Linked DNA regions of Lujinxingia vulgaris. The protein of the gene in region 2 binds, or shares a complex with, the protein of the main gene of each other region. Links are inferred from orthologs where the notes say so. Each region holds a gene or a part of one and is shown on either strand. Other genes may lie near its edges.

The links.
Region 1: the proteins of dnaG (region 2) and dnaB are in contact, whole or in part, in a crystal structure (PDB 2R6A), measured with the Geobacillus stearothermophilus proteins. The link is inferred for Lujinxingia vulgaris from one-to-one orthologs. Residues at the interface, in WP_049624496.1 of Geobacillus stearothermophilus: Lys456, Leu457, Leu458, Pro459, Ala460, Asn463, Ala464, Leu467, Leu535, Leu536, Ile537, Ala538, Gln544, Glu545, Asp548, Tyr549, His552; in WP_033016901.1 of Geobacillus stearothermophilus: Ser13, Glu15, Ala16, Gln18, Glu91, Leu92, Asp94, Ala95, Val96, Pro97, Thr98, Ala99, Ala100, Asn101, Tyr104, Tyr105, Ile108.

What each region holds. Positions count from the first base shown.
Region 1 is NZ_VOSM01000007.1:185,363-188,676, forward strand. Bases 303-3,301 are described here. They hold dnaB (replicative DNA helicase), read right to left. Parts: upstream 2,488-3,301; coding sequence 1,117-2,487; downstream 303-1,116. Other genes in these bases: FRC98_RS14730 (N-acetylmuramoyl-L-alanine amidase), read left to right, coding at 303-956; FRC98_RS14740 (DUF4388 domain-containing protein), read right to left, coding at 2,484-3,301. In the rest of the region: more of FRC98_RS14730, read left to right, coding at 1-302; more of FRC98_RS14740, read right to left, coding at 3,302-3,314. UniProt on the Escherichia coli protein: The main replicative DNA helicase, it participates in initiation and elongation during chromosome replication. Travels ahead of the DNA replisome, separating dsDNA into templates for DNA synthesis.
Region 2 is NZ_VOSM01000015.1:26,009-29,259, reverse strand. Bases 184-3,119 are described here. They hold dnaG (DNA primase), read right to left. Parts: upstream 2,599-3,119; coding sequence 769-2,598; downstream 184-768. Other genes in these bases: FRC98_RS19150 (hypothetical protein), read right to left, coding at 2,849-3,119; rpoD (RNA polymerase sigma factor RpoD), read right to left, coding at 184-555. Also shown: more of rpoD, read right to left, coding at 1-183; more of FRC98_RS19150, read right to left, coding at 3,120-3,251. UniProt on the Escherichia coli protein: RNA polymerase that catalyzes the synthesis of short RNA molecules used as primers for DNA polymerase during DNA replication.

The DNA.
Region 1 (3,314 bases), on a different replicon or contig from region 2:
AGCTTGTGATGAACGCCTTCTCGGCGGGTGAGTCCAAGCGGGTGGTGGTGACGCTGCGGGCTGACGCCTACAGCTTCGCGATGGCGCCTTTCGGGGGCGTGCGCGCGTTTGTGACGCATATTGACGACGTGTATGCCCAGAGCGCGTTCGGATCGGCGCCGACGGTCAACCGCACCGGCACCACGCTTCGCGATCACGCCGGGCTGGATATCTTTGCGAGCGACGCCTGGTTCTTTGAAGGGCCCGAAGGGCCCGATGTGGAGGGCTGGACGGCTGAGGGCACTGACGCCTTTGATGATTTCCGCCTCAACACCTCCCACGGTCTGCTTGCGCTTCATCTGGTCGGCGAGGGCGCCACGGTGTCTTCGCCGCAATGGACGTCGATCGACGCGGACGCGTTCCCGGAGCTGGTGCTGCGGGCGCGCTCGCATGATGGCGAGCACATCAAAGCGGTGTACTGGGCGCGCGATGGCGAGGAGTTCAGCGAGGAGCGCAGCGTGCGCTTTGAGGCTGCCGGTGACAGCGAGTACCACGACCTGATCGTGAATCTGAGCGAGCACCCGCAGTGGTCGGGTCAGGTCAAGGCGTTGCGCATCGCGCCGCTGGCCCAGGGCGCGCCGAGCGAAGAGGAGAGCGGCTGGTACGACATGGATCACATCTATTTTCAGAATCGCGCCGAGGGCACGACGACGACTGAGTTTGGTCCGGTGATCGACCAGGCGGCGGTGGCGCTTCTGGCGGATGACGAGGAGCAGCCCGGTGTGGGCGGGCCCGATCGCGACAGCGATCAGGGCGGCCGCACCCCGGGGCTTGGTGCCAATGATGGGGAGCAGCCGGGCGTGCGCACCGCCTCGGGTTGCGCGACCACCGGGCAGCAGGGCGGTGGAGCGCCGGCAGCGGCGCTCGTGATGCTGCTGGGGTGGATGCTCACCAGGCGCCGCCGTCGTGCGGCCTGAGTGAGTGAGGCGACCTCCCCGCCATACTGCCAGTTTTTGGGCGTGCTAAGCCCCTGAAAACGTTGCGGAAATAAAAACCGCCCCCTCGCGAAGCGAGGGGGCGGTTTTTGGTTGCTCAGCCCGAAGTGCGACGCCTGAGTGGCGCGCGATGCGTCGGGAATTATTCGGCCACGGCCATCGAGGCGACCCGCGCGGCGTCTTCCGGCGCCAGGTTCTCGAAGCGGGTATAAGGCCCGAAGAAGCGCATATGCACCGTGCCGATCGAGCCGTTACGGTGCTTGCCGATGATGAACTCCGCCAGCCCCTTGGCTTCGCTCTCCGGGTGGTAGACCTCATCGCGGTAGATAAACCCGATGAGGTCGGCGTCCTGCTCGATGGCCCCGGATTCACGAAGGTCGCTCATCATGGGACGCTTGTCGGCGCGCTGCTCGACGCCACGGTTGAGCTGGGCGAGCGCGATGATGGGGACGTTGAGTTCCTTGGCCACGCCTTTGAGGCCGCGCGAGATCTCACTGATCTCCTGCTCACGCGAGGCCGACTTGCTGCGCTGCGATCCCGTCATCAGCTGGAGGTAGTCGACGAAGATCATGCCGATGTCGTGCTCGGCTTTCAGGCGGCGACACTTGGAGCGGAACTCCATGATGGAGAGGCCCGGGGTGTCATCGAGAAAGATCTTGGACTCGGAGAGGGTGCCGGCGGCTTTGATCAGGCGCGCCCACTCCTGCTCGGTCATCGAGCCGCGGCGCAGGTTGGACTGGTTGATGCGCGCCTCGCTGCAGAGCATACGAATGGCGAGCTGCTCGTTGCTCATCTCCAGGCTGAAGAAGACCGCGGGGACCTTGCGCATGATCGCGGCATGCGCGGTCATGTTCAGCGTAAAGCTGGTCTTACCCATGGCCGGGCGGGCGGCGACGATGATGAGGTCGGAGGGCTGCCAGCCGGCGGTGATCTCATCGAGGTCGATAAAGCCGCTGGGCACGCCGGTGATCGTCTCGCTCTTCTGGTAGAGCTTCTCGATCTGGTCAAACGCGCTTTTGACGACCTCGCGCATCGAGGTGTAGCCGCGTTTCTGGCCGCTCTGGGTAATGGAGAAGAGGCGCTGCTCGGCCTCATCCATAAAGCTCTCGACGTCATTGACGTCATTATAACACTCGCCGACGAGCTCATCGGCGGTGGCGATGAACTGGCGCAGGGCCGACTTACGCCGCACGATCGCCGAGTACTGGCCGACGTTGGCCGCCGAAGGGACTTCGCCGGAGAGGCGCGTGAGGTAGGTGGCGCCGCCGGCGGCCTCCAGGTTGTCTTCTGCGCTTAAGAAGTCGGCCAGGGTGAGCACGTCGACCGGCTCAGAGCGGCCGTGCAGCGCGCTCATCGCTCGGAAGATGTGTCGGTGGGCCTCCCGGTAGAAGTCCTCCGGCTTTAGGGTGCCGGAGAGCTCGTCGAGGACGCGATTGTCGAGAAGAATCGCACCGAGCACGCTGCGCTCGGCGTCCTCGTTATGGGGAGGCACCCTTAAGGGCGCCTGGCTCATCCTTCAGTGCTCACGTAGTCGTTGCGGATCAGGTGCAGAAGCCCCTGCATCGTCTCCAGATCACCGTGGCTGCTCTTGTTGAGCACCATGGAGACCGAGCCGTTGTTGAGCACCAGCTGGAAGGTGTCGAGCTGCTCGGGGCTGAGCTGGCTCAGCGGGGCGATCAGGGGGGTGGGGATGGTCAGTCGCGCGTGAATCTGGGGGACATCCGGGCCGAGGTTCTGGATCTCGTCGAGGATGCGCATGCCCTCCATCATCAGGGACTCGATCGATTCGTCGATCTCGTTCTCGAAGCTCTCGTCGGTGGGTTGCTCCAGCGAGAAAGTGCCCTCGCGCCAGGCGATCAGGCGGTAGAAGGCTTTGTAGGGATCGAGCTCGTGGTCGTCGTTGATGGTCGCGAAGTAGACGCGGCCCTGACGCAGGTAGATCTTGCCGATGTCGTCGCCCATGATCACCAGCACGCCGGATTTGCGGCTGGTGCTGAAGAGCTGGAGGAGATCGGGGAGGGGGACCTCTTCGATCAACCCGGAGATCGAGCCGGTGAGCGTGCCGCCCATGGTGCGGTTGACCGCGGGGGAGGCCATGGTGCGGTTGGGCTGGACCGGGGGGGAGGTCGGGGAGTGATGGTCATCGCCGGCCATCGGGCTGCCGATCTCGGGGCCGGTGTCGTCGGCGCCGCTGTCGCGGTGGACCAGCTTGATGATGTTGGTGCCGATGAGGATGCGGTCGCCCTCTTTGATGCGGGACTTCGAGATCTTCTCACCGTTGACGAAGGTGCCGTTGGTGCTGCCGAAGTCCTCGATCATCAGCTCGCCACCATAGCTGGT
Region 2 (3,251 bases):
CATCTCGATGACGTTGCCTTCCTCATCCCGAGGCAGATCTTCGGGGTTGGGCGCCTGCAGCACGCTGGTCAGCTTGACCTTGCCGGCCTGCACGCGGTTGCCCAGCAGGATCATCTCGCGCACACCCACCGAGGTGCTCAGCACCACGGTGAGGATGGTCTTCTCGCCCTCCTCAATGCGCTTGGCGATCTCAACTTCGCCCTCACGCGTGAGAAGCGGCACCTGACCCATCTTGCGCAGGTACATGCGCACCGGGTCGGTCCCCTTGACGAACTCATCGCTGCCCTTGGTGGCCTTGGCCTTCTGCGCCTTGGTGTGCGGCACGTCGCTCTCGACCTCAACCGGCGGCTTGTATTGCGCCGGTTTGTCGACCATTTGAATCCCCAGCTCCACGAAGAGCATCATCATATCGTCGAGCTGCTCGCTGGAGAGGGTGCCGGCGGGCAGGGCGTTGTTGACCTCATCGTAGGTCAAAAACCCCTTTTCTTTCCCCATGTCGATGAGCTTTCGAACTTCCAGACTGGTCGCTCGAGGGTTCGATTGGGCTGTGAACATCAAACTTCTCCTTGGTACGTGCCACTTCGACCGACGGATCGGGTCGGCGCTGTCGTCGCGTTTACTCCCCCACCCAACGTCTTAGATGGTCGAGGAGGCCGGGGCAAGAAACTGCGCTTGAGGATGGTTATTCCGGGCGAACTCAAAGGATTTCGCTAAGTTATCAACGCCTTATCCTGATTTGAGGGTGGTTAAGGTGGCCACTGAAGTGCTTCAACCGGAGGCCGAGCTCGGCGAGCTCGCGTCCAGGTCGAGGGCTTTTCGAAACTGGCGAACCTGCTCGAGCTGCTCGTTAATCTGCACAAAGCGCTCCCGCTCACTGCGAAAGTCGACATTGTTGAGCTCCCGTTGCAGATGCTCGTCCATGCGCACCGCCCACGCCTTCTTGAGCGTCCGCACGCAGTCACGGTACCAACGCAGCGCCTCTTCCGGTCCGTACAGGCGTTGACTTTCGACCTCGGCCAGTGCCGCGATCACTGTCTCACGCATCCCGCCCGGCGGGGTGGCCTCTAAGAGCAGCGGCCGGTTGATACCATCATGTGCTTGGTAGTGGTTTTGGACCACGCGCAGAAAGTCGGCAAGTTCTTGACTGGAAAGGAGTTTGTCAAGCTCTTCGCGAAAAAAGTCCGAGAGCCACTTCGGCTGATCGAGCAATACCGCCAGCACACCGTACTCCGCGCTGGGAAGACGCGTGCCCTGGCCGGCCTTGAGCACTGCCTGGCGGGCCTGGTCGCGCCGCTCCGGCGGACGTTTGAGATAATCTTTTAAAAGCGCCGGCTCGATCGCCAGACGCCGGGCGACCTCCCGGGCGTAATGCTCCCAGGCGGCCGGCTCTTTGACCTGCGTGAGGATGGCGCCAACCGCTTCGAGCGCGCCCAGGCGAGCCTCAATGGTGGCGCCTTCCACCGGCTTGATCGCCCGGTCGAGCGCCCAGGCCACAAGAGGCTGGGCAGCCTCCATGCGCGCGCGCAGCGCGTCTGCGCCCTCGCGTCGCACGAAGGTGTCGGGGTCGTCGGCCTCGTCGAATCGCACGACCAACGCCTCCAACCCCGCGCTCTCCAACGCGCCCATGCATCGCAATGTCGCCTCCTCGCCAGCAGAATCGCCGTCAAACGCAATGATCACCCGGCGCGCAAAACGCCGCAGCAGGCGCGCTTGAACCTCGGTCAGCGCGGTGCCCATCGGGGCGACCGTCACCCCGATGCCCGCGCCGTGAAGCGCGATCACGTCGAAGTTGCCCTCGACCACAAGCGCCTGCTCCTCTTTGCCCATGGCCGCTTTGGCCACATCAAGCCCGTAGAGCTGCTCCCCCTTGGTGTAAAAGGGCGTCTCCGGGGAGTTGATGTATTTAGCGCCGCCGCCATCCGAAGCAAGGGCTCGCCCCCCGAAAGCCAGGGTGTTGCCCCAGACATCGACCACCGGGAAGACCACGCGATGGCGAAAACGGTCGTAATGACCGCCGCGATCGTTGGCGATCGCAAGCCCGGCGCGCTCAAGCCAGGCCGGCTTAAAGCCCTTTTTGCCCAGGGCCTCGATTGTGTTCTCCCAGCCATCGGGCGCATAGCCCAGCCCGAAGGTGCGCGCGGTCTCTTCATCGATGCCGCGCTCGGCCAGGTAGCGCCGGGCGACCTCACCGCGCGCTCCCCAGAGCTGCTCCTGATAGAAGTCGCGGGCGGCTTCCATGATCGAGAGGTAGATCTTCTTGCCCTCGCGACGCTTACGCGCCGCCTCGGCCTGCTGCGGGCTCTCCTCCGGGATCTCAATGCCGGCGCGCTCGGCCAACGTACGCACCGTCTCCGGGAAGTTCCACCCCTCGATCGACATCAAGAACTGAATGACGTTGCCGCCCTCGCTGCACCCGAAGCATTTGTAGATGCCCATCCCCGGGTGCACAAAGAAGCTCGGCGAGTTCTCGTCGTGGAAAGGGCAGAGGCCCTTGTAGTTGTTGCCGGCGCGCTTGAGCGAGACGTACTGCTGGACGGTCTGCAAGATGTCCGTGCGAGCGAGCACGTCTTCAATCACGGACTGCGGTATCAATCCCATGAAGTCTCATCGTGCGTGGAGAGGGAGCGGTGGAGGCGCCTTAAGACGGCGTCCTCCAGCCAACGAGAATGGCGGCTGCGGGCAAATCGACGGCGCGTTGAAAAAGCCATCCTCGGGAGTGACCGCTGAGTCAGCGGAAGCACCAACGCCGGTCGACCAGTGTAACAGCCGGCCATCCTCTGTCAAATTTTGTGGAGTATTATCGCTCCACCCCCGCACGCCCGCCACGCGCGGGGGAAAGACGTCGCCCTCACTGCGTCACGCAGTAGGCCCCCGGAGAGAGGGAGGCGATATCGTCGCGGCAACGCTCGCCATCGCCGCAATCATCGCAGGGGCAGTTGAGGCAGTCGCGGGCCGGGCGCACACCCCGACATTCGGCGCCGGTAATGCCCAGCGCGCAGACCTCGCTGGCCTCACAGACCTCCCCGCAGGGCTGCCCGCCCAGGGGCCGTGGCCCGCAGTAGAGCGGGTCGACCTGCTGCAACCCCGGAAGGCAGGAGAGACCTTCGCCCTGGGAGCATTCGATCCAGCCAAAGCCGCACCCGCCGCTTCCGCACGCGCCCTCTTTGCAGTGGCCCAGCCCGCAGCTTGTGCCGCAGCTGCCGCAATGACGAGCGTCGGCCTCAAGGTCCACGCACTCCCCGTCGCAGAGG